3 regions of the Salinibacterium sp. SWN1162 genome follow, and region 3 is predicted to be linked to each of the others. Evidence: riboswitches for the same ligand, from Rfam matches in the RefSeq annotation. Region 3 holds a riboswitch; each other region holds the start of a gene.

Region 1 (7,876 bases), 660 kb from region 3:
CACGGCCCCGAATCGTGGAGCCGGCCGTGACAGGCACCGGCGCTCGGGGCGTGACGGGCGGTCGAGGTGTGACGGGCGGTCGAGGTGTGACGGCGCGCGCAACCGCACGCACCCGCGCGAGTGCAGAGCAGGCGTACGTGCTCTCGGGACCTCTCGACCCCACCGATTTTTATCCGCGGTTTGGGCCGTTGCCCGCCGTTGTCGCGGTATTGGATCAGTCGGGCGACTGGGACACGATCGGCCGCACTCGCCGCTTGATTCTCTCCGATAGTGGTCATGTCATTGAGACGATCACTGACACCGAAGTCCCCGGGCTGTTTGCCTACGAGCTCAGCGATTTTCAGCGACTGTTCGGGATGCTCGTCTCGGGCGCCCGCGCCGAATGGCATTTCGACAGCACGATCAACGGTGCGCGCATCTCATGGAGCTACACCTTCGTCGCCAAGCGTGGCCGACGGTGGGCGGTGTGGCTCATCGTACGACTGTGGTGGGGGCGGTACATGCGCCGAGTCTTGCCTCCGATCGCTCGGGAGATTGAGCGTCTCGCTGCACGTTAGTCAGCTCCAGTTATCTAATCGTTGCAAGAAACGGCGTCGTTCACACCCTCCACGCACCATTCTCACAACTTGCGCGGAGATGCGCTTGTGACAATGTTTCTATGTTCCGATCGAGATTTGCAGTGGCTGCCGCAGCAGCGCTGTACTTCGCCGCTCTGGCGAGTCTCGCTTTCGTGATTGCCCCGGGCAGCGATGGCCGCTTTTGGCTGTGGACGACCGTAGCGTTCATTCCGGTCGGTGTCTTTCTTGTCGGCATGTTCGGTCGCCGACGGTGGTGGGCAGCGCTCGCCTTTAGCATCGTCGCGGCGTCGTGGCTCGAAGCTGCGCAGACAGTGTGGATGCCCGCGGGCTATGCCGCTGTCGTAGACATTCTTCTGGCCAGCATCGGTGCCGGCATCGGAGTCTCAGCTGCCGTGGGTATAGCCCTCTGGCGCGAACACTCGGAACGGCCAGCGACGCGCACTACGCAAGCCACCACCAACCTCGCGACCTCTCGTCGCGCCTCCGCCAGCAACTCGGCGGCACCGCTTAACCTCGATCGGTGACCGACGACCGCTATTCCCACGATGTTCTTGCCGACTTCAGCATTCAGCGCGGCCCGAAGGTTCTTCCGAAGGTCCCGATCGAGAGAGACATGGTCGTCGAAGTCATTGCCGACGGCTACGTCGGTGCACTCGTGCGCTTTACCGACGGACTCATGGAATTGGAAGACCGCAGCGGCCGCTCCCGTGCCTTCCCGCTGGGAAGTGGCTATCTGATCGATGGCGTGCCGGTCGAGCTAACAAAGCCCGCGCCCAAAGTCGGTGCGACCGCTACTCGCAAGACCGCGTCGGGCTCTTTCGCCGCGCCAGAGCAGCGCGCCCGCACCGCGCTTGCGAGCCGTATTTATGTGGAGGGTCGCCACGATGCCGAACTCGTCGAAAAGGTGTGGGGCGATGACCTGCGAGCCGAGGGAGTCGTTGTTGAGTTCCTGGGGGGCATCGACGATCTCGAGAAGATTGTCGCGGACTTTGCGCCCAACTCCGAACGCAAGCTGGGCATCTTGGTTGATCACCTTGTGCCGGGCTCAAAAGAGAGTCGCATTGCCGAGGCTGTGGGCCGCGGCAAGTACGGCAAGTATGCGCTGATCGTCGGGCATCCGTTTGTGGATGTCTGGCAGGCGGTCAAGCCTCAGAGCCTCGGAATCGCCGCCTGGCCCACCGTTCCCCGCACGATTGAGTGGAAGCACGGCATCTGCGAGGCGTTCGGCTGGCCTCATGACGATCAAGCGGATATCGCGCGCGCCTGGCAGTTCATCCTGTCGAAGGTGAAGAACTTTGGCGATCTCGAACCTGAACTGTTGGGCCGCGTTGAGCACTTGATCGACTTCGTGACGGTCGACCAAGAATCGTAGCTCGCTAGCTAGCTAGCTAGCTAGCGAGCGCAACGCTTCGCAGATGTGCCGTCGCTCAGTCGAGCTGGGGGAGCACTTCGCGCGCGAGAAAGTCGAGCTGGTCGAGGTCGTGAAAGTCCATGATCTGAAAGTAGACCCGGGTAAAACCGAGGGCTTTTAGCTCGGAGATCTTGTCGACGACTTCGCTTGCGGTCCCCGCGAAGCCCCCGAGGCGCAACGCGTCCGGGGTGCTGTTGGCTGCGGTCGCGCGAGCGTCGATTTGAGCGTCAGTGGCTCCGACTGCGGTCGTTCCTGCTATCGAGAGCACGAGGGTCGATGGGTCGCGTTCGAAGTGCTCGCACGCGGCATGCACGCGGTCGATGCGTTCCTTGAGCGGTGCGATGGTGGCGAAGCCAGCGTTGTATTCGGCGGCGAACTTAGCCGTGAGCGCTGGCGTACGGCTCGGGCCGCTGCCGCCGATAATGATCGGTAGCGGGTCTTGCGTGGGCTTCGGCAGCGCGGGGGAGTTGCTCAACTGGTAGTGCTTGCCCTCATACGAGAAAGTCTTTCCGGGGTCAGTGCCCCAGATGCCCGTGATCACGTCGAGCTGTTCTTCGAGCATCCCGAACCGCTTTGCCGGAAAGGGGATGCCGTAGGCGGCGTGTTCGCGCTCGAACCACCCCGTGCCCAAACCGAGTTCAATGCGCCCGCCCGACATGTCGTCGACCTGAGCGACCTGAATCGCCAGGATTCCCGGATGCCGGAAGGTCGCCGACGAGACGAGCGTACCGAGGCGAATAGTCGAGGTCTCCCGCGCGAGACCGGCGAGCGTGGTCCAGGAGTCTGTCGGTCCAGGCATGCCGCCGTTGCGGTCATCCATCGTCAAATAGTGGTCAGAGCGAAAGTAGCCCGTGAAGCCGAGCTGCTCTGCCGCTTGCGCGAGCAGAAGCTGGTCGGTGTAGCTGGCGCCGTTCTGAGGCTCTGTGAAGATGCGGAAGTCCATGCCCCGAGCCTATTGATGATTAGACTGGGTGGCGAACACGGGAGTCCGGTGAGCCGGGCTGAGAGGGAGCTTCTCCAAGCTTCGACCGTCGAACCTGATCTGGATCATGCCAGCGCAGGGAGCAGACACTCTTGAAACCCGTGCCATTCACTAGTGAAAGGCACGAAAGTGACCACAACAGCACCATCTTCACCCTCGTCCACCACCTCGACGCTGGGATCGCGCTTTCAGTGGCGCGTCATCGACATCGTCGTGGCCAGCGTCATCGGCGTCGCGAGCGGCTTGATTTTCGTCGTCTGGAACGTGGCGTCAACGCCGGCACTGGCACCGTTTTCGGCGCTGCTCCCGGGACTCCAAGCGATCGGCGGAGGCTTCTGGCTGTTCGCCGGTGTTCTCACCGCGCTCGTTATTCGTAAGCCGGGCGCCGCAATCTATGGTGAAGTCGTCGCAGCCTCGGTCTCGGCCCTCATCGGCAATCAGTGGGGCATCCTCACCCTCGTCAGCGGTATTACCCAAGGAGTGGGCGCCGAGATCGTGTTCGCTGCGTTCCTCTACGCAAACTGGCGGGTCAGCGGCGCCATTCTGGCCGGCGCCGGAGCAGGACTCGCCATGGTCATCACCGACTTGCTGCTCTGGTACCCGGGCTCAGCACTGCCCTTCATTGTCATTTACGCGATCGCTGGCGTCGTCGGCGGAATGCTCATCGCCGGATTACTCTCGTGGCTCGCCACGCGTGGTCTTGCTGCCACCGGCGCGCTCAACCGTTTCGGTGCCGGTCGCGAGATTGCGAAGCGGGTCTGACCCCCACAGTGCCTGCTGGCGTCACCGTCGAAGGATGGGGGTGGCGCCACTCCAGCAGGCTCGCGTGGGCGGTGCGCGGGCTCGACCTGCGCATTGAACCGGGCGAACGTGTACTTCTCCTCGGCGAATCCGGGGCAGGAAAATCGACCTTTCTCCATGCCCTTGCCGGGATAGTCGGTGACGACGAAGGTGAGTCAGAAGGCTCACTTCTTGTCGATGGCGAGCATCCGGCATCCGTTCGTGGCCGCACGGGGCTCGTGATTCAAGACCCAGATAGTCAAGTGATTCTGGAACGCGTTGGTGACGACGTTGCTTTCGGTTGCGAAAACCTCGGGGTGCCGCGCGACGAAATTTGGCAGCGAGTGCGCCATAGTCTCGATCAGGTCGGCCTCGACGTCGCTCTCGATCGCTCGACGGGCGCGCTCTCGGGCGGGCAAAAGCAGCGTCTAGCGCTCGCCGGAGTACTCGCGATGCAGCCGGGGCTCATCGTTCTCGACGAGCCAACCGCCAATCTCGACCCCGTTGGTGTTACCGAGGTTCGGGATGCAGTCATCCGGGTCGCCGAAGCGACCGGCGCCACGATCGTCGTGGTCGAGCATCGCGTGTCGGTGTGGAGCGAAGTTGTCGATCGCGTCGTTGTGCTCGCAGCCGGCGGGGGAGTCATCGCCGACGGGCGACCTTCGGAGGTGCTCTCGCGCCAAGGGCAGCAGCTTGCTGCTCGCGGGGTCTGGATTCCGGAGTTCCCGCCGCCGCGCCCCCAGCGCACCGCTCGCGGTGAGCAGCACACCGTTCTTACGGCGCAAAGCTTGGCATTCGGGCGCGCGAAGAAAGCACTCGGAATACCCTTCGACCGCGAGATCCTGAGCAGCCACGCGCTCGCCATTACCGGTGCCAACGGCGCCGGAAAGTCCACGCTCGCACTCACCCTTGGCGGGCTACTAGCACCGGTAGACGGTGCCGTGGTCGCGAGCCCCGCACTCGCAAACGGGGCGGGCCCGCATCCGATCAGATGGAAGTCGCGTCAACTGCTCACTCGAATCGGTACCGTTTTTCAAGACCCGGAGCACCAGTTTTTGACGAGCACGGTGCGCGCAGAGCTCGAAGTGGGTCCGCGGGCGCTGAAGCTTTCGACAGCGGAAATGAATGCTCGGGTCGATGAGCTACTCACGCGGCTCCGTCTCGAGCAGCTGGCCGAAGCCAACCCGTTCACGCTCTCGGGGGGCGAGAAACGTCGCCTCAGTGTCGCTACCGCCCTGGCTACGCGCCCGCATGTTCTGGTACTCGACGAACCCACGTTCGGCCAAGATTCGCGTACGTGGAGCGAACTGCTCGCACTGCTGGCTCGGCTCGTGGATGACGGCAGCAGTGTGATCGCGGTCAGTCACGATCTCGAGTTTGTCGACGCGCTCGCAGACTCTACGGTGGTGCTCGAATGATCCCCATCGCGGCCGTGAACCCCGTGGCCAAGCTTGGAGCGGGGCTTATTGTGAGCCTCTTCCTCATCCTCACGATCGACTGGGTTTCCGCGGCGACGGCTCTCGTGCTCGAGCTCGTGATTATCGCGTTCCTGGGCATCGAACCGAAGCGTTTCTGGCTGCGAACGTTGCCGGTCTGGATCGCGGCGCCGCTTACCGCGCTCACGATCTTGCTCTATGGGCGCTACGACGGCGAGGTGTACTTCGAATTCTTGCTGATCAGCATCAGCGACGGCTCAATCGAGCTGGCTCTCGCCACGTTTCTGCGGGTGCTCGCGATCGGTTTGCCCGCGGTGGTGCTCTTCATCTCGATTGACCCCACTGACTTCGCCGACGGGCTTGCCCAGCGTCTACATTTTCCCGATCGTTTCGTACTCGGCGCGCTTGCTGCGGTGCGGATGGTCGGCCTCTTTCTCGAGGACTGGCGCTCGCTAGAGATGGCTCGACGCGCTCGCGGCGTCGCTGATCGCGGAAGGCTCCGTCGACTCGCGGGTCAGGCCTTCGCGCTGCTGGTGCTGTCGATTCGGCGCGGAAGCAAGTTATCCATCGCGATGGAAGCACGAGGCTTTGGCGGCTCTCAGCAGCGCACCTGGGCGCGAGAATCACGCTGGGGCGCAGCAGAGTGGCTCACTCTGCTCGTCGGGCTTCTCGTGGGCGTTACCGCTACCGTGGTGGCCGTGCTTACGGGAAGTTGGAACCTCATTGTCGGCTGACGTCACGCGACCGCTGCCATCGCCACGCTGGCGCTGTCTCATCGATGGTCGGTCTGGTTCGGGTAAAACCGAACTGGGCCGAGCGATGGCGGCCGCGTGGCCCGAGGTTCAACTCGTCAAGCTCGATGACTTGTACCCGGGCTGGGATGGGCTGGATGCCGCGAGCAGCATTGTTCCGTGCATTCTCACGCAATTGCGGTGGCAAGAATGGAACTGGGCCACCGATTCGGCGGGCGCGTGGCACGAACTCGACGGTGATCGCCCCATCGTTATCGAGGGCATCGGCTCGCTGAGCCGGGCCTCGAAACCACTCGTCGATCACACCATCTGGGTCGATCTCGATGATGTCGCGCGAAAGAAGCGCGCCCTCGATCGCGATGGCGACACCTACGCCCCGCACTGGGAGCGCTGGGCTCGGCACGAGCAGAGCTTTATGGCGCGCGAGAAACCGCGAGAACTTGCGGCTGAGATTGTCGACGGCGTCGACATCTCACGCTGGTTTGAGCGTAGCTAGCTCGTCTTCGTCCACAACTGAGTGAGATCGGTTCCGCGGGGGTTGATAGTCATCGCGTCAGCCTCGCACGTGAGGATGAGCCCGACGACGTCGTCAAAATCGCTACGAGGAATGGTGTACTCCAGTTCCTCTACCGGTTCGTCGTCGAGCGTCGCGGCAGTTTCTACGGTGTACTCGGAGACATCCCAGTTGTGGGGGATGGCGACATCGACATTGATGAGGGCTTGGCCCGTTACCGTGCCGGTATACGACTGCGTAATGGTCATGACTTGGTCTTTTTTAGGCTCAGCGGTGATCGTGAACACGAGATCAGAGTCGATCGTGATTCCGCCGTTGCTCGTCCAGGTCAGCGTTTGGCCGCCAGTCGGGTCGACAGCACTAGCCGGCACATCTTCGGAGTCGAGTTCAGCGAGGAGCTTTTCTGACGCGTCGGCCGTGTCGAGAGTCCACGTATGACCCATCGCGCACAACTCCATCGCCGTCGGCGGCTCGCTGGTATCCGCAGGCTCGATCAGGGCGCACCCGGATAGCACCAGCATGATCGCAGGGGCTATCACTAGCGCACTCGCGCGCTTGCTAGACATCATCAATCCTCCTGAGGTTCGTGACACTCACGAAATCCTACGCGGTTGTGACCGTTAGACCGCCCAACGACAGCTACGCCCACCCGAGTTCATGCAATTGCTCATCGTCGATACCGTAATAGTGCGCGATTTCATGAACGAGAGTGATGTGAATCTGTTCTTTCAGCTCGTCGAGGGACTCGCTGACAGCCAGAAGCGGTTCACGAAAGAGAATGATGCGATCGGGCAGCTCACCAAAGCCGTACTGTCCCCGTTCGGTCAGAGCGACGCCGTCGTAGAGGCCAAGCACTGAGAGCGAGCCGTCTTCGGGCCGATCTTCAGTCACGAAGACGACATTGTCGAGGCCATCGACGATGTCGTCGGATAGTGCGTCTAGCCCCTCAACCACGAGCGCGTCGAACTCTTGCTCGTCGAGATTGTCCATGGACACATCCTGCCAGTAGATGCTTCTCACGTTGAGAAGCCACGGTCACACGCTGGTGCCGATGGTTCCCCAGAAGCTCCCGACGGCGTCTTAGCAAATTGATAGACAGTATCTTTATCGTCGCAATCATGGATAGAAAAAAGTTGTTGGGCGTACTCAGCGCGACCGTAGTTCTCACCCTCACCCTCGCAAGTTGCTCGGCTGGAACGAACGACAGCGCGACCAGCAGTGGCGGCACGACCGACTTCGTCAGCGTCAGCCTGACGAACGATTCGGAATCATTTTTCGATGCTGCGGTGGTGCACTCGATCGAGATTGACGTCGCGAGCGACGACGTCGAAGCGATGGTTCAGACCTACCTCGATTCCGGGGACAAGGAATGGCTCGAAGCGACCGTCGTTATCGATGGAGAAACTTATGAGCAGGTAGGCAT
Region 2 (7,876 bases), on a different contig from region 3:
TCTCTATCGATTCGCAGCCCGTCGATTTCAGTTTCGTGCGGAGTGAAAGGCCTGTACGGCAAGGGGCGATACCGATGCACCTGATTTGCCGATCCCCACGTGCGTACTTACATCAAATCTGGAGCCCTAGTTGGGATGGGGGAACTGCCGATTCCGTCCCAATCGTTGTCATGCACGACGCGACAGCGCGGTCGAATTCAGATGCGCCGCAGAAGTATGTATCTCAAGGCGACGTCTTGCGGTTCGATGTCGTCGTCCCGGAGGGGGTTACTTCCTTCCAATTGGTTGCGTCTTCTTCGGTCGACAGACGTGGCCGAGTGAGGAATGTGTGGAGTGACCAGATTTCCGTGGAATTCTCTTCATGAGCGGGTGGACCCCGCACGCGTTCCAGCCTTAGGCGTTGATGAGCACCGATTCGGCAGCGGCACGACGAGCGCGCGGTGCGGTCTCGCGCTCGCGGATGACGTCCGTCATTTCGGCGGGGTCGCCCAGCGTGCCCACAGCCATGACGGTGGTGGGGGTGAAGCGGGGGCCGATCTCGAGGGCTGCGGCCGCGGCATCCGGGTCGAATCCTGACATCTGGTGGCTGAACAGTCCGTGGCTCTGAGCCTGGATCGTGAAGTAGGCAACGGCCTGGCCGAGGTCGTACGACGCCATGGCCTGCTCTCGGCCCTCTTCGTTGTGGTGCTCGGCGACGAACACGATCAGCGCGGATGCCGAGGGAGCCCACGTCTGGTTGAAAGCGATGAGCGAAGAGACAATGGCATCGTGCTGAGCAGTGCCACGACGGGCGACAACGACGCGCCACGGCTGGCTGTTGTAGGCCGAGGGTGCCCAGCGAGCAGCTTCGAGAGCGTTCTGCAGCGCCGCCTCATCAAGAGGTGCGGTGGCGTCGAAGTGGCGGGGGCTCCACCGTTCGGCGAGCACGTCAAGGATGGGAGAGTCGGTCGCGGCGAGGCGGTCGTGAAGCACGGTCATGGAGAGGGCCTTTCGAATACTGGGCAGAGCGAACCTGCGGTGTCCGTGAATGCAACGTGAGCGTCGCCGGTCGTATTCCAGATCAGTGCACAAATCTGCCTCTTCGCAATCAGGTAAAATTGACGATCAGCGACTAGTTCAGCGCTGCGTCAGCCCGATTGGCGCCTAGCCGAAAGTGCCTTATGTCTGACGCCCTGCCTCTCTGCCCGAACTGCTCAAGCGACCTTGCCTACGAAATGGGCTCGCTGCTGGTGTGTCCCATGTGCGCGCACGAGTGGTCGCCGAGCGAAGCGGATGCCGCTGCCGAAGCCGAGCAGAACGCATCCGTCATCAAGGACGCGTTCGGCACGCCACTCGCCGATGGCGACACGGTGAGCATCATCAAGGACCTCAAGGTCAAGGGCAGCCCCACGTCGATCAAGGTCGGCACGAAGGTGCGAAACATCCGCCTCGTCGATGGTGTTGGCGACCACGATATCGACTGCAAGGTCGACGGTTTCGGCCAGATGCAGCTCAAGTCGAGCGTCGTCAAAAAGGCCTAAGCCCGCGATTGCGTGCCCGAGATCGCATCCGGGTTGTCGCGCGCGCAGCACGTGCGTCGCGGGCCCGCCGTACGGCGAACCGTCAGGCGCGCTCAAAGCACACAGGCGTAGGGTGACGGCATGACCGAAAAGCAGCCGTACACCGTGATTTCTGAGCATGATGGTTACGAAGTGCGGCTGTATCCCGCGCATATTCTGGCGCAGGTTGAGGCCGATGGGTCGTTTTTCGAAGCCGGCAATCAGGGCTTTCGCCCGCTCATCCGGTACATCAGTGCTTCGAACATCTCGATGACGGCACCGGTCATTCAAGCGCCGGGCGAATCGAAGAAGTACACCGTGAGTTTCGTAATGCCGGCGGGCGCGACGAGCGTTCCTGCTCCGCGCGACGCTACCGTGCGCACCACCGATGTGCCCGAACAGCGGGTGGCCGCTCGCCGATTCAGCGGCGGCTCCAACGAAGAGAAGTACCAACAGAATGCGGATGCTCTGCTCGCCGCTCTCAACCGGGACTGCGTCGCGCCCCAAGGTGCCGTGTACTTCGCTCGCTATGACCCGCCGTGGAAGCCCGGATTCTTGAAGCGCAACGAAGCTCTCGTCGTCGTTCGCTAGCTACACCCGCTAGCTCGCGCTCACTAGCCCCATCCACCGCACTTCAGGAGAACCCATGACTCGCGTCGCTGCCATCGATTGTGGAACCAACTCGATCCGCCTGCTCATTGCGGATCTCGACGGCCACGGTGCACTCACCGATGTCGTGCGCACCCTTGAAGTTGTGCGCCTGGGGGAGGGAGTCGACCGCACCGGCAAGTTCAGCCAGGGTGCGCTCGATCGTACGCTCGCGGCTGTGCGTCGCTACGCCGAACTGTGCAGTGAGCACGGCGCCGAGCGCATCCGATTCGTGGCCACCTCTGCCACGCGGGATGCCACCAACCGTGCCGAGTTCACCGACGCGGTCTTCGCGATTCTTGGTGTGCCGGTCGAAGTGATTCCCGGAACAGAAGAAGCCGCCCTGTCGTTCCGTGGCGCGCTCACGGCGCTGCCCGCATCCGACCCTGACGGCGCCACCAGTGCCGCGCCGGCACCCCAACACCTCGTCGTCGACCTCGGCGGCGGCTCCACAGAACTCGTGATCGGTGGCCACATCCCCGAAGCGGCATATTCGATGGATGTCGGCTGCGTGCGTCTGGCGGAACGCAACATCACCACCGACCCGCCCGCCGAACCGGACCTCGCCAACATCCGGAGCGACGTCAGCGCGGCTCTCGATATCGCCACGGCGACGGTCGATCTCTCGCAAGCTACCGAAGTCATCGGTGTCGCCGGCACCGTCACGACAATCACCGCGCATGCCCTCGGCCTCACCAGCTACGACCCCGTCGCGATCAGCGGCAGCCGGCTGCCCCTCGCAGTGGTTCTCCGATCTTGCGAAGCGCTCACCCTCATGCCCCGCGCCGAACGCGAAGCGCTGCCCTATATGCACCCCGGTCGCGTCGACGTGATCGCCTCGGGTGCCGTCATCTGGGCTACCGTACTGCAGCGAGTGGCGGATGCCGCGGCTGCAGCAGGCCACCCGCTCGAGTGGGTTACGACCAGCGAGCACGACATCCTCGACGGCGTCGCTCTCTCGCTCGCGACTGATTAGCTGAGGGGTTGCCAGCGAGACGGAGCCGGCTCCACTAATTAAGCGAGCGGCACTGACTCGCTAGCATCCAGATCAACCCGCGCCGTCTCGGGCCCGAGGAACGCCCCCACCGCTATAAGCACTCCGCCAAGCGTGAGTAGCGCAGCCACGGCGCCCTGCTGCCCGAGCACACTCTGCAGCGCGGGCAAGTAATAGGGATACAGCGCCGGGATCACAATCGACAGGCTGTACCCCACGCCGTACCCGCTCGCCCGCACCGCGGTGGGGAACCGCTCGACGAGGTACGCGCCGACTGGCCCGTACGCCGACACCGTTACGACTTGCAGCACCACGATTCCCAGCACGAGTTGCCCAAGAGTGGGGGCCGCAAACACTGCAAGAAAGGCGAGCGGCCCGCCCACAGCGGTCAGCACCCCGAATCCCATAAAGAAACGCCGCCGCCCGGTGAACGTCGAAAGATGCCCGCACGCTGCCATAGTGAGAGCGGATGCCGCGGTGCCGATCATCATCGCGAATGACAGTGCTCGGCCATCCAGAGCACCGCTCGCACCCAACGCCCCCGCGCCGGAACCAAGCTGCCCGGCCAGCACCGGAATCGCCATGTTCGTGAGCAACCAGAGCCCGCTCATCATGATGAACACTTGCCAGAGCGCACGACGGTGGCGACCCACCAGAATCTCTTTCAGCGGGTTCGCGCGTTGCACCGGTCGTTGCCACTGCGGCGATTCCTCGACGCGCGCACGGTAGTAGAACAGCATCGTGAACGCGAGTAGTGAGCCCAGAACGAAGAGTGTTCGCCACCCCCACTGGTTATAGGCGGCGGCATCGAGCACGCTCTGCAGCACAAACACCATGCCCGCGATCGAAGCGTTGGCCCAGGGCGACATCCACATGATGAGCCCGCTCACGAGTCCCCGTCGTTCGGGCCGCGACCATTCCATAGCGAGCGGGATCGCGGAGGTGTATTCGCCGCCGAGGAAGATGCCGCCGACAAACCGCAGCAGCAGAATTGCGGCCAGAGTTCCACCGCCCAGCACGGTGTGATCGGGAACGAGCGCGATCAGCAGCGTCGTGAGGGCAACACCGAGCAGGGCAACTTTGGTGGTCGCGGTTCGCCCAATGCGGTCAGAGATCGACCCGAAGATCGCGGCACCGATGGGCCGCCCCAGAAGCGTCGCGACGAAGATCAGCCCCGCGTTGCCGACGAGGTTGTCCGAGCCAAAGAGCTGGGCGGATGCCGGAGCCAGCGCGATGACCGGCAAGAAGATGTCGAACTGGTCGACATAGTTGCCGAAGATGCCGCCGCGCACCGCACGTCGAGTGCCGAGTGGTGGCTCGGTTGCGACAGCGATGTTCGACGCACCAGCGTGCGAGTGAGATGAAGCCATAGACCGTTCTTCCTTCGCCGGCATTACCCGGTAGGTTCAACGGTCGAAGCTGCGTCAGCTTCCTCTCAGCCCGTGCCAGCGGGCTCCCGTGGGGACACGCAACAACTTAGCATCTGCCACTAGGCCGCCCAGTTGAACGTTCTCAGTGAGCTTACTGAGAAATATTTGGGAGCCCGGCAATTGCGTTGACGACCGTGTGCGCTGTTGGCAATATTGGTTCACTCACGAAGCTGATCAGGCAATTTGGGCGCCTGATCCGAAGACTTCGGATGAACTGGAGAGGTCATAATGCACCCCACGGAGAACTCTCCCGCGCGCGATGCTGTTCCCCACAATGGAGCAGCTCACGACGCAAACAGCGCCACGCGACTGTGCGAGAACTGGCATGACGAAGAAATCGAACCGCGCGGGCCTATCAGTTCGCTGCTGATCCCTGCGTTCGCCAGCGCGTCGGCACCACACACCATTGAGGGGCTCGCCGACGAAGTTGCTGCAGCCATCGCGAGCGGGCGCGACCTTATTCGCGACGACGACGTGCAACTCGCTCTCTACCTTCTCTACGGTCTGTATTACGGCAGGGTCGTCGACAACGGCGATCAGTGGGAGTGGCACGTCGATACCATTGCGGCCCGGCTAGATCTCGAGCGGGCTTTCGAAGCCCAGCTTCGCGCTCTGGTTCCCGCTTCCGAACTTCCTAACGCCGCCGCCGAAGACGTGGCTCAAGCGCTTTTCGCTCTCACGGCGCCTGATCCGGATGCTGGGCCAAGCCTCTCGCGCCACGTCGCGAAAAACCTCACTCAGGAACAAGCTGTCGAGTTCATGGTGCAGCGCTCCATCTACACACTGAAGGAGGCTGACCCACACTCGTGGGCGATCCCGAGGCTGACAGGGCGCGCGAAGGCGGCGCTCGTCGAGATCCAAGCTGACGAATACGGCAATGGTCGACGAGAACGGATGCACTCAGAGCTGTTCGCGCGCTCGATGCGTGGCATTGGTCTCGACTCGCGCTATGGAACGTACGTGAACTTCGTCCCGGCCATCACGCTCGCCTCCTTCAACATGATTTCGCTGTTCGGTATGAACCGTCGTCTCCGCGGCGCCATCGCCGGGCACCTGGCCGCGTTCGAAATGACGTCGTCGATCCCCAACGGACTTTACGCTCGCGGCTTCCGCCGTCTTGGTTTCGATGAGAACGTCACCGAATACTTCGACGAGCACGTTGAAGCGGATGCCGTGCATGAGCAAATTGCCGCCCGCGACCTCGCGGGTGGGCTTGCCGAAAGCGAACCTGCGCTGCTTAGCGAGATCTTCTTCGGAGCGCGTGCGTGCCTGCTCGTTGATGATTGGGTGGGGGAGCACATCCTCGAATCGTGGGAGGCCGAGAAATCGTCCCTGCGTAAGCCGTTCCCCTTCGAGGCGGTGCTGGCCGGCCGCGACGAAGGCGAGGAGAGTTCGGCGGGCGCTGAGGTGGGGGCAGGCCGATGACGGCTTCAGGCAAGACAGACGACGTCGAAATCACGGCGTGCACGAACGGTCCGCTTCTAGTGCGTGGGGAGATCGACCTTCGCTCGGCCGATGGCGAACCTATCGAGCAGGTCCGCAATACGGTCGCCCTCTGTCGGTGTGGCGTATCGGCGATCAAACCGTTCTGCGATGGCACCCACAAGCTCATCAATTTCAAGGCTTAGCGCCGCGGGATAATGGAGTCATGACCGCCGCTAACTTTTCCACGCTCGCCGCCGAGACTTACGTTTTGGTCACCACGTTCCGCAAGTCGGGGGAGCCGGTGTCGACTCCGGTCTGGGCGGTGGGCGTCGGCGATCGATTGCTGGTGACGACGGCGCCCTCGTCGGGCAAAGTAAAACGCATCCGCCACACCTCGCGAGTGGAGATCACTCCGTGCGACATGCGCGGCAATGTTTCTGAGGGTGCAATTGCGGTGCAAGCGACGGCCGCCATTCGCGATGACGAAGCGACGTTGGATGCCATGGATGCCGCTCTGAAGAAAAAGTACGGTGCCAAGTACGCGGCCATTCGTCTCGCACAAAAAGTTCGTGGCACTGCAGGGCAATCCGTGGCGGTCGAAATCCGTCTCTAGGATCGCTGATACCGGCGCACTGCGCTGGCGGGAGGTTGCGCGCACGGGAACAAGCGGCGCCTTAGGCGCTCGCGAATGGCGGAAAACTTCGTAACTCTTTCTTGCTCATTCGTCTGATTTCGAGCGTGTTTTTGTGGGTTGCCTCAGTTTTTCGCCGCAAAAGTGAGAAATTCCTGTGCACACCCGTTTCATTGACGCGAAATTGTGTCAGTATTGTGTAAGCCCCCGAAAGGGGGTCAACTCTTGGTTCCCCCGAAGCTGAGAGCACCCGTGATCGATGGAGTTCCCGTGACCCGACCTCGCCACCGTTCCAGAACGCTCAAATCCTGGTTTATACGTGCAAGCACCCCTGTCCTCGCTACCCTGCTCACCCTGTCCCTCGCTGGCGGTGGGGCGCTCGTCGCGCTCGCAGCTCAGAACAAGCTCGACGATTTCGTCGCTCAAACTTTCGGCTGCCCGAACGCCACCGAGCTCGCGGTAGTGACCGATCCCACGATTTCTTCGACCGTTCAGACGGTGGCCAACGCTTTCAACGCGGAGCATGTCGGGCAGTGTCTGTCCGTGAAAATCGTCACCCAGAATTCTGCTGACACCGCCGCTTTGCTCGCCTCCGGAACCTCGACCGGTGCGGATGCGTGGATCCCCGATTCGCCCGTCTGGCTCAACCGGGTAGAGAGCACAGCGACAGCGCTCGGCCGCGAAGTGCCCGCGACGCAGGAGTGGGACTCGATCGCCACGAGTCCGCTCGTGCTCGCGACCCCGGCCGTCAAGGTTGCAGAGTTCGAGGCTGCCGAGGTGGGATGGGGAGCCATCCTTGCTGGCCGCTATCGCACGCTGCTTCCCGACCCTGAGTCATCCGCATCGAGCATGATCGCGCTGGCGACCCTCAACGACCTTTCGGCGGAGGGCGACCCGAGCGATTTTGACCAGGTTCTCACCAACCTTGGGCGATCGATTCCAGACTCGACAAAGGCTGCGTTTACCGAGCTCCAGATCTCGGACTCACGAATGGTTGCTCTCGCTACTGAGCGTGAGATCGTCGAACACAACGCATCGAACCCCGACGAGCCGCTCGTCGCCCTTTATCCCGCTGAAGGGACAGTCGCCCTTACGTACCCCTTCGTCGTCGTCGAGAATTCGACCGTCACCGAGGTCGAACTATCGCGAATGACCGACGAAGAGCGCGCTGCCGTCGAGGATACAGAAACGACGCGCACGACTCTGCTTG
Region 3 (7,876 bases):
GCCCGTGTTCACTTTGGGGTCAATTGGGGAACAGAAACAAAATCAATGCGAGCTAACCCCGTGCGCGGCAGCGAAGAACTCGCGTTCGTGCTCCGTGGAGGCCACGAAAGCGGTGAGCATCGCATCCCGAACTACCGGCGTGGCGTCTGCGGCGAGCGTCGTCACTATCGTGATGGCCTGCTCGGTGGCATCCGTGAAGGCGTCATCGGCGTAGGTCGTCAACCAGTCGGCGTAGGGGTGCTCGGCGTGCGCGAGCGGGTGCAGGCGCGAACCGACGTCGTGGTACACCCAGAAGCAGGGCAACAGAGCGGCAGCGAGCACCGCATAGTCACCGCGGGCAGCCGTCGCCAGCAGGTGGTTGAGGTACCCGGTGGTGGTCGCACTGGGCGAGGCCGCGAACACTTCGCCCTCGGGAGACCATGACTCGTGCAACTGCAGTTCGGTCACGATGCAGCCCTCAGCGCTCGATGCCCAGAAGGCTTGTTCCGCAGCGGTGGGTGCCAGCCGGGCGGCTTCGGCGATCGCCCGCGCATAATCCCGCAGGTAGAGCGCATCCTGAGCCAGGTACCAGACGAAGTCGCCCCGCTCGAGGGAACCATCGCCCAGCGCCCGCACAAAGTCACCGTTGTCGATCTGAGCGCGGATGTCCGCAATCTCGGCCCACCAGTGCTCCCGCACCTCTGCCGCCGTTGGCGCCGTCTCTACGCCCCCGCGAGCCCACAGCCCCGCAAAGTGGCTGATGGGCCCATGCCCGTCGCCTACCTGCAGAGCTGCACCGGCACGGATGCTCTCGCTCAACCACCGCTTCGACTCCCCCACCGCGGCAGGCCAATCGCCGGTCGCCGCAATGCGCGTCGCCAGCGCACTTGACAGCGAACAGCCCGTTCCGTGCGTGTTCGTGGTCTCTAGACGGATGCCGACAAACTCTGTCACGACCGGCGCGTTCCCGAAACGAGCATCCACGAGCGCATCCGGAGCCTCAGCCCCACTCAAGTGGCCGCCCTTGGCGAGCACGCGCACCCCGTAGGAGGCAGAGACTCGCGCCGCCTGCGCCAGCACCTCGTCCCACGTCTCGGCGGCAGGCTCTCCCGCAATAATCGCGAGCTCAGGGATGTTCGGTGTCACCAGATCGCTGACCCGCACCAGTTCACGCAGCGCCAGCTCGGCTTCCGTATTCAGCAGGCGATCTCCACTGGTCGCAACCATCACCGGGTCAAGCACAACGAGCGGTGGCTTGACTCGCGCCAGCCATTCCTGCACGACAGCAACGACCTCCGGAGTGCCAAGCATCCCAATCTTCACTGCATCGATCGCTATGTCGTCGCTGACGGCATCCAACTGTTTCTTCAAAAACGAGGCCGGCGGCACATGCACGCCACTCACGCCCTGCGTGTTCTGGGCCGTCAGCGCCGTGATCGCCGCCATGCCGTAGCCGCCATTGGCCGCAATCGACTTGAGGTCAGCCTGGATGCCAGCCCCACCCGAGGGGTCGCTGCCGGCAATGCTCAGTACCCGCGGTACCCGCACCCCGTTCGTACCCGCGGCCGCAACCGCACTCGCACCCGTCCCAACGCCTGAACTCACACTCACGTTCTCTCCCTTACCCGCAACTTCACTCACGCCGTCTCCCCCGCTCGAACTCCAGCCCACGCTGCGGCGAGCGCCCGTGCCGCTTCTCGCGGGTCGGCAGCACCACAGATAGCGGACACCACCGCAGCACCATCGGCACCAGCGGCGCGCAACAACGGAACATCCGCCAGACCAATCCCGCCAATAGCAACAGTCGGCAGTTTGCTGACTGCGACGAGTTCGGCCATGCGGGCGTGCCCCAGAGCATCCGGAGCATCCTTCTTGGTCGTCGTGGGGTTCAGTGCGCCAATACCGACGTAGTCGACCCCGGCGGAGCGCACCCCGGCTGCGAACAACTGGTCCTCGGTAGAGGCGCTCAACCCGACAATGGCATCCGGCCCGACAAGTGCTCGAACGGATGACACGGGCAAGTCGTTTTGCCCCACATGCACTCCGGCCACTTTGGCACCCATTTCGCGGGCCGCCAGGTACACGTCGACGCGGTCATTGACGAGCACGGGCACCTTGCGCGCCACTGCGGTCGACACCCGCAAGACGATGTCGAGAAATTCGTGGGCGGGAGTGTCCTTCTCGCGAATTTGAACGACAGTGACTCCCCCGGCGACGGCCTCATAGACAAGATCAACCAGGTCATGGCCGGCCGCGCGGGCCTGGGTCGAATCCGTCACGAGATAGGTCGAGAGGTTGAAGCTCTCGCGAAAACCGTTGCCTACCGCTCTCTCGTTCTCTCGCACGCCGCTCACGCGATCACCGCCCGTTCTGCAATGTCGTCTACTGACACTTCGCTCAGTGCGTCCAGCAGAGCCACAGCGAAGCTTCCCGGCAGCGCCGAACGTTCCGCCGCGAGATCAGCCGCTACCGTGTACACGCTCGTCGCCGCTACTGCCGCGGTCAACGCATCCGGAGTCACCGCAGCAAACGCCGCCATGATCGCTCCCAGCGCACAGCCACCACCCGTGACCTTTGTCAGCACCGGATGCCCGTTTGTGAGTCTCACGACACTCACGCCATCGGTCACGAGGTCAGTCGCTCCCGATACTGCGACGGCGCCGCCCGTCACGCGAGCGAGCATCTGAGCAGCAGTGAGTGCGGAATCCACACTGCTCGTGCTGTCGACACCACGGCCACCAGCGCCTAGTTCGGCAAGCGCCAGAATCTCTGAAGCATTGCCCCGCACAATCGACGGCCCGAGATCACGCAGGCGATACGCCAAAGGAGTCCGCACGGGCAGAGCACCAATAGCCACGGGGTCGAGCACCCATGGCGTTCCCGCAGCGTTGGCGGCCGGTGCTGCCTCCAGCGCCGCAGCGCGCTGCTCTTCACGGCAGGTGCCGAGATTGATGAGCACTCCGGATGCCACCCCCGCGAACATGCCCGCTTCCTCCGGAATATCCACCATGGCCGGAGCCGCACCCACGGCCAGCAGAGCGTTAGCGGTGAAGCCCACCACCACGCTATTGGTGATGCACTGCACGAGCGGCGACGTCGATCTCACCGCCTCGAGCGCGTCTTGAGTGGCGGTCAAAAAGTTTGGTGGCGTACGCGACATGCACGACATCCCTTCGCTAGTTCTAACTAGATCAGGTTCGACGGGTGTGTTCTCAGCCCCGCAGGGCACCCCGTGTCACAAGTTGTGCCTCCAACATAGCGCTTCCCGCAGCTGCTCGGGCAGAGGTATTGCGCCCGACCGTCGTGGACCACTTCTCGCTCGACAGGGCCTGCTCATGCCCCACTTCTGCCCCACCGCGAGCCGGTTTGCCGCCGACTCCACGCAATCGGGATTATTTTGCTGTCGGATGTCGTTGCACTGAGCGAGAATAAAGAAGACGACTGATTTGTGCGCCCTGTCGACCGCGGCTGCTGCTTCGTCCTACCGCTTGAGACACGACAGGATTTTCATGACCAGCACCACGCCGATCACCGGCAGCATTCCCCTCGCCCCACCCGGTGCGAGCTCCTTGTCCAGCTCTGCGGCGGGCGCCGTCGACAACAGCGGTCGCAACCGTCTCGTCATCGCGCTCATGCTCGCGGCAACCTTCGTGGTGTTCCTCAACGAGACGTCGCTCGTCGTTGCCATCCCCCGCATCATGGAAGACCTCAAGATCGAGCCCAGCACCGCTCAGTGGTTGTCAACGTCGTTCATGCTTACGATGGCGGTAGTGATTCCGATTACCGGATTCCTTATCCAACGCTTCACGACCCGCAGCATCTTCATCGCTGCCATGACGCTCTTCACCGCGGGCACGCTTCTGGGCGCGATCGCCCCCACCTTCGCGATCCTCATCGTCGGTCGCGTCGTTCAAGCCTCGGGTACCGCCATCATGCTGCCGCTTCTCATGACCACCGTCATGACTCTCGTCCCCCCGGCTACCCGCGGTAAGACGATGGGCAACGTCTCGATCGTCATGTCGATGGCTCCCGCCGTCGGCCCGACCGTCGCCGGTCTTGTCCTGGCTGTCTTTGACTGGCGCTGGGTTTTCATCGTCATGATCCCCATCTCGGTCACCGCGCTCATCCTCGGCATCACCAAGGTGCGCAACGTTACGGATCCTCGCAAGGTGTCGATCGATGTACTCTCGGTCATCCTTTCTGCGATTGCCTTTGCGGGACTCATTTACGGCCTCTCGAGCCTCGGCGAATCAGCGAGCGGTGAGGTGCTCGTCGCCCCCGCCATCCCCATCGTTGCTGGCGCCATCAGCCTTGCGCTGTTCATCATGCGCCAGCTGAAGCTGCAGAAAACCGATAGCGCGCTTCTCGACCTGCGCACCTTCGCCGCCTCCGGCTTCGCCGTCTCCATCGGCCTCATGATGGTCATGATGGCGGCGCTCTTTGGCACCATCATCCTGCTCCCCATGTTTACGCAGGACGTTCTCGGTCTCGAGCCCATCCAGAGTGGACTGCTCGTACTTCCCGGCAGCCTCATGATGGGTCTTCTCGGACCGGTCGTCGGTCGCCTCTACGACAAGGTTGGCCCGCGCCCGCTCATGATCCCCGGTGCCATCGTCGTGAGCGCCGCCCTCTGGAGCTTCACGATGCTGTCGGAGAACAGCTCACCGTTCATGGTCGTCGCCATTCACGTTCCCATGAGCATCGGCCTCGCCTTCATGTTCACGCCGCTATTCACGTCGGCCCTCGGCAGCCTCAAGCCGCACCTGTACTCGCACGGCAGCGCCACCATCGGCACCGTTCAGCAGCTCGCGGGTGCCGCCGGTACGGCACTGTTTATCGCGCTGCTCACAGTGCAGTCCGTCGCGCTGGCCGCCGAAGGGGCACCCGACACCGAAGCTCTCGCCGGGGGCGTTCGTCTCGCCTTCATGGCCGGCGGAATCATCTCGCTGTTCGCGATCGTCGCCACGTTCTTCGTCAAGCGCAACGATGCCGAGGTTGACGCCGATGCGGATGCCGACGCGAACGTCGCACCGGTCGCACACTAACGCTCGAGCGTGAGCGGCAGCCCACCGGCATCCGCTCACGCGCTGGTTAACGCCAAACGGCGAGTCACTCTCCTAGGAGAATGACTCGCCGTTTGGTCGTTAAGCCGAAGCTACAGAGCCAAAGCTCGAGAACCTACTTACGCTTACGCTTCTCACGCACACGCATGTTGACCTGGATGGGGCTGCCATCGAAGCCGAAGATCTCACGCAGTCGACGCGTAATAAAGCGTCGGTACTGCGGGTCCAAAAATCCGGTCGTGAAGAGAACGAACGTCGGCGGACGGCTCGAAGCCTGCGTACCAAAGAGGATGCGCGGCTGCTTGCCACCACGAAGCGGGTGAGGGTGCTCCTGTGTGAGCTCAGCCAGAAGAGCGTTGAACTTACCAGTCGCAATGCGGGTATCCCACGACTCCAGCGCCAGCTCGAGAGCCGGAACCAGCTTCTCCATGTGACGACCGGTCTTGGCCGAGATGTTTACGCGAGGAGCCCACGCAACGTGCGCGAGGTCCTTGTCGATTTCACGCTCGAGCAGGTCGCGACGTTCATCGTCGAGAAGGTCCCACTTGTTGAAGGCCAGAACGAGCGCACGGCCCGATTCGAGCACGAGGTCAACAATCTTGAGGTCCTGAACACTGAGCGGCTGGCTCACATCGAAGATCACGACGGCCACTTCAGCCTTTTCCAGTGCCGCACTCGTGCGCAGCGTGGCGTAGAAGTCCGCCCCCTGAGCCAAAGCAACGCGACGACGGATACCGGCGGTGTCGACGAAACGCCAGAACTTTCCGCCGAGCTCGATCTGCTCGTCGACCGGGTCGCGAGTCGTGCCAGCGAGTTCGTTGACAACGACGCGCTCTTCACCGGCGGTCTTGTTGAGGAGGCTCGACTTGCCCACGTTCGGGCGACCAAGGATAGCGACGCGGCGCGGGCCACCCACTTCTTCCTTGGCTACATTCGAGATCTTCGGCAGGACCGTGAGCACGTGGTCGAGAAGGTCAGCAACACCACGGCCGTGAACGGCGGATGACGGCCACGGCTGACCGAGGCCGAGGCTCCAGAGCGACGCGGCATCCGATTCCTGGTGAACGTCGTCAACCTTGTTGGCGACCAAAATCACGGGCTTGTTAGTGGCGCGAAGCATGCGCACGACGTGTTCGTCGGTCGAGGTCGGGCCAACCGTGGCATCCACCACGAAAAGAACAGCGTCGGCGAGGTCGATAGCGATCTCAGCCTGGGCAGCAACCGAAGCGTCGATGCCCTTAGCGTCGGGCTCCCACCCACCGGTGTCGACGATCGTGAAGTGACGGTTGTTCCACTCGGCCTTGTAGTTCACGCGGTCGCGAGTAACACCGGGGGTGTCCTCGACCACGGCTTCACGACGGCCGATGATGCGGTTGACGAGAGCCGACTTGCCGACGTTCGGGCGACCAACGATCGCGAGAACCGGCAGAGCAGGCAGGTAGTAGATGGCATCCGGGTCGTCGGAGGCAGAATCCAGAACCTGGATGTCGTCGTCGTCGAGGTCGTAGTCGCTCAATCCGGCGCGAAGGGCGGAGGTGCGCTGGGCAGCCTCTTCTTCGTCCATGCCGGAAAGTCGCTCGACGAGATCCGGGTTCAGCTCGGGAAAATCGTCTGCGGCGGGCGAATGATCGGCCATGGGTAGTCCTTTGTTTACATACTGGAGCGAACGAAACTCGCGACGGCCGTCACGGTTTGATCGAAGTCAAGATTGGTGGAGTCAATGGTGATGACCCCATCGGCGGCGTTCATGAAGTCCACGACTTTGGAGTCCTGCGCATCTCGATAACTGAGTTGTTGCGCCGTTGTCGCGCTCGATTCTCCGGAGAGTTCAGCCGCACGACGTTCCATCCTAGCTTCTTCGCTGGCTGTGAGCAGAATTCGCGCCTGAGCATCCGGTGCAACCACCGTCGTGATGTCTCGTCCTTCGACCACGATTCCGGGTTTTTCGCTGCCGGCAATGATGCTGCGGAACAGGTCGACCATGTACTGACGCACCTCGGGAACCCGGGCGATGTTCGAGACAACCCCCGTGATACGAGGTTCGCGGATGTCGTTGGTCACGATCTCCGAGTCGACCTTCACAAAGTAGTTGTCGGGGTCGATACCGATGGAGTACTCGAACCGCGGGAGCGTTTCGATTACGTCACCGGGGCCCAGGGTGTCTACACCGCGCTCGAGGCAGTGCAGCGCGAAACCGCGGTACGCGGCACCGGTGTCGAGGTAGTCAAAACCAAGTTCGCGAGCGGTGGCCTTAGACACACTCGACTTTCCGCTGCCAGCGGGGCCATCCACAGCCACAACAACAAACGACGGATTCTTATTCACGCGAAAGCCCCTGCAATCTTCCAACCGCGAGCCGAGAGCTCGCGGGCCAATGTGCTTTTTTTCTCCGGCAGTACCGAGATCTCAGCCAGACCAAATTGTGCGCCGGGTGAGTGTTCCAGCCTCAAGTCTTCCATGTTGACATCGGCCTCGCCGATTTCGGTGAGTAGGCGGGCAAGCTCACCGGGCTTGTCATCCACCATCACGACGAGTTGGCTAAAGCTCTTGCTCGTTCCGTGTTTGCCGGGAATTCGTGCCACTCCAGCATTACCGCCTGCCAGCACTTCGGCGAGAGCGCGGCGTGAACCCGGCGCATCCGGATTTTCAAGGGCGGTGATCGCGCCGCTGAGTTCGCTCTGCAGTTCACGAAGAATCTCTGCGACGGGCCCAGCATTCGCGCTCAAAATCTGAACCCACAGTTCCGGGGCGCTTGAAGCAATGCGAGTTGTGTCGCGCAGCCCCTGTCCGGCGAGGCCTACAGCCTCGTCAGAAGCGTCGGCCAAACGGTGAGC

The links. Region 3 has a riboswitch for thiamine pyrophosphate ahead of thiM (hydroxyethylthiazole kinase). Riboswitches for the same ligand answer to the same signal wherever they lie in the genome.
Region 1: it holds a riboswitch for thiamine pyrophosphate, as region 3 does, so the genes downstream of both, I6E58_RS06490 (ECF transporter S component) here and thiM (hydroxyethylthiazole kinase) in region 3, are expected to answer to the same signal.
Region 2: it holds a riboswitch for thiamine pyrophosphate, as region 3 does, so the genes downstream of both, I6E58_RS12295 (MFS transporter) here and thiM (hydroxyethylthiazole kinase) in region 3, are expected to answer to the same signal.

What each region holds. Positions count from the first base shown of each region.
Region 1 covers NZ_JADYWT010000001.1:1,376,322-1,384,197, forward strand. The annotation lists gene I6E58_RS06465 (glucose-6-phosphate dehydrogenase) at 1-30, shown strand, start outside; gene I6E58_RS06470 (SRPBCC family protein) at 27-557, shown strand; gene I6E58_RS06475 (VanZ family protein) at 659-1,102, shown strand; gene I6E58_RS06480 (DUF3097 domain-containing protein) at 1,099-1,950, shown strand; gene I6E58_RS06485 (LLM class F420-dependent oxidoreductase) at 2,006-2,932, opposite strand; TPP riboswitch at 2,959-3,067, shown strand; gene I6E58_RS06490 (ECF transporter S component) at 3,101-3,733, shown strand; gene I6E58_RS06495 (ATP-binding cassette domain-containing protein) at 3,742-5,169, shown strand; gene I6E58_RS06500 (energy-coupling factor transporter transmembrane protein EcfT) at 5,166-5,921, shown strand; gene I6E58_RS06505 (ATP-binding protein) at 5,911-6,435, shown strand; gene I6E58_RS06510 (hypothetical protein) at 6,432-7,046, opposite strand; gene I6E58_RS06515 (metallopeptidase family protein) at 7,093-7,443, opposite strand; gene I6E58_RS06520 (CotH kinase family protein) at 7,572-7,876, shown strand, end outside.
Region 2 covers NZ_JADYWT010000003.1:192,517-200,392, reverse strand. The annotation lists gene I6E58_RS12315 (nitroreductase family protein) at 394-978, opposite strand; gene I6E58_RS12310 (zinc ribbon domain-containing protein YjdM) at 1,161-1,520, shown strand; gene I6E58_RS12305 (heme-binding protein) at 1,641-2,129, shown strand; gene I6E58_RS12300 (Ppx/GppA phosphatase family protein) at 2,185-3,162, shown strand; gene I6E58_RS12295 (MFS transporter) at 3,201-4,550, opposite strand; TPP riboswitch at 4,541-4,650, opposite strand; gene I6E58_RS12290 (iron-containing redox enzyme family protein) at 4,839-6,035, shown strand; gene I6E58_RS12285 (CDGSH iron-sulfur domain-containing protein) at 6,032-6,238, shown strand; gene I6E58_RS12280 (PPOX class F420-dependent oxidoreductase) at 6,259-6,648, shown strand; gene I6E58_RS12275 (VWA domain-containing protein) at 6,937-7,876, shown strand, end outside.
Region 3 covers NZ_JADYWT010000001.1:2,032,235-2,040,110, forward strand. The annotation lists gene I6E58_RS09580 (bifunctional hydroxymethylpyrimidine kinase/phosphomethylpyrimidine kinase) at 43-1,620, opposite strand; gene thiE (thiamine phosphate synthase) at 1,617-2,333, opposite strand; gene thiM (hydroxyethylthiazole kinase) at 2,330-3,139, opposite strand; TPP riboswitch at 3,131-3,222, opposite strand; gene I6E58_RS09595 (DHA2 family efflux MFS transporter permease subunit) at 3,489-5,024, shown strand; gene der (ribosome biogenesis GTPase Der) at 5,158-6,678, opposite strand; gene cmk ((d)CMP kinase) at 6,693-7,367, opposite strand; gene I6E58_RS09610 (prephenate dehydrogenase) at 7,364-7,876, opposite strand, start outside.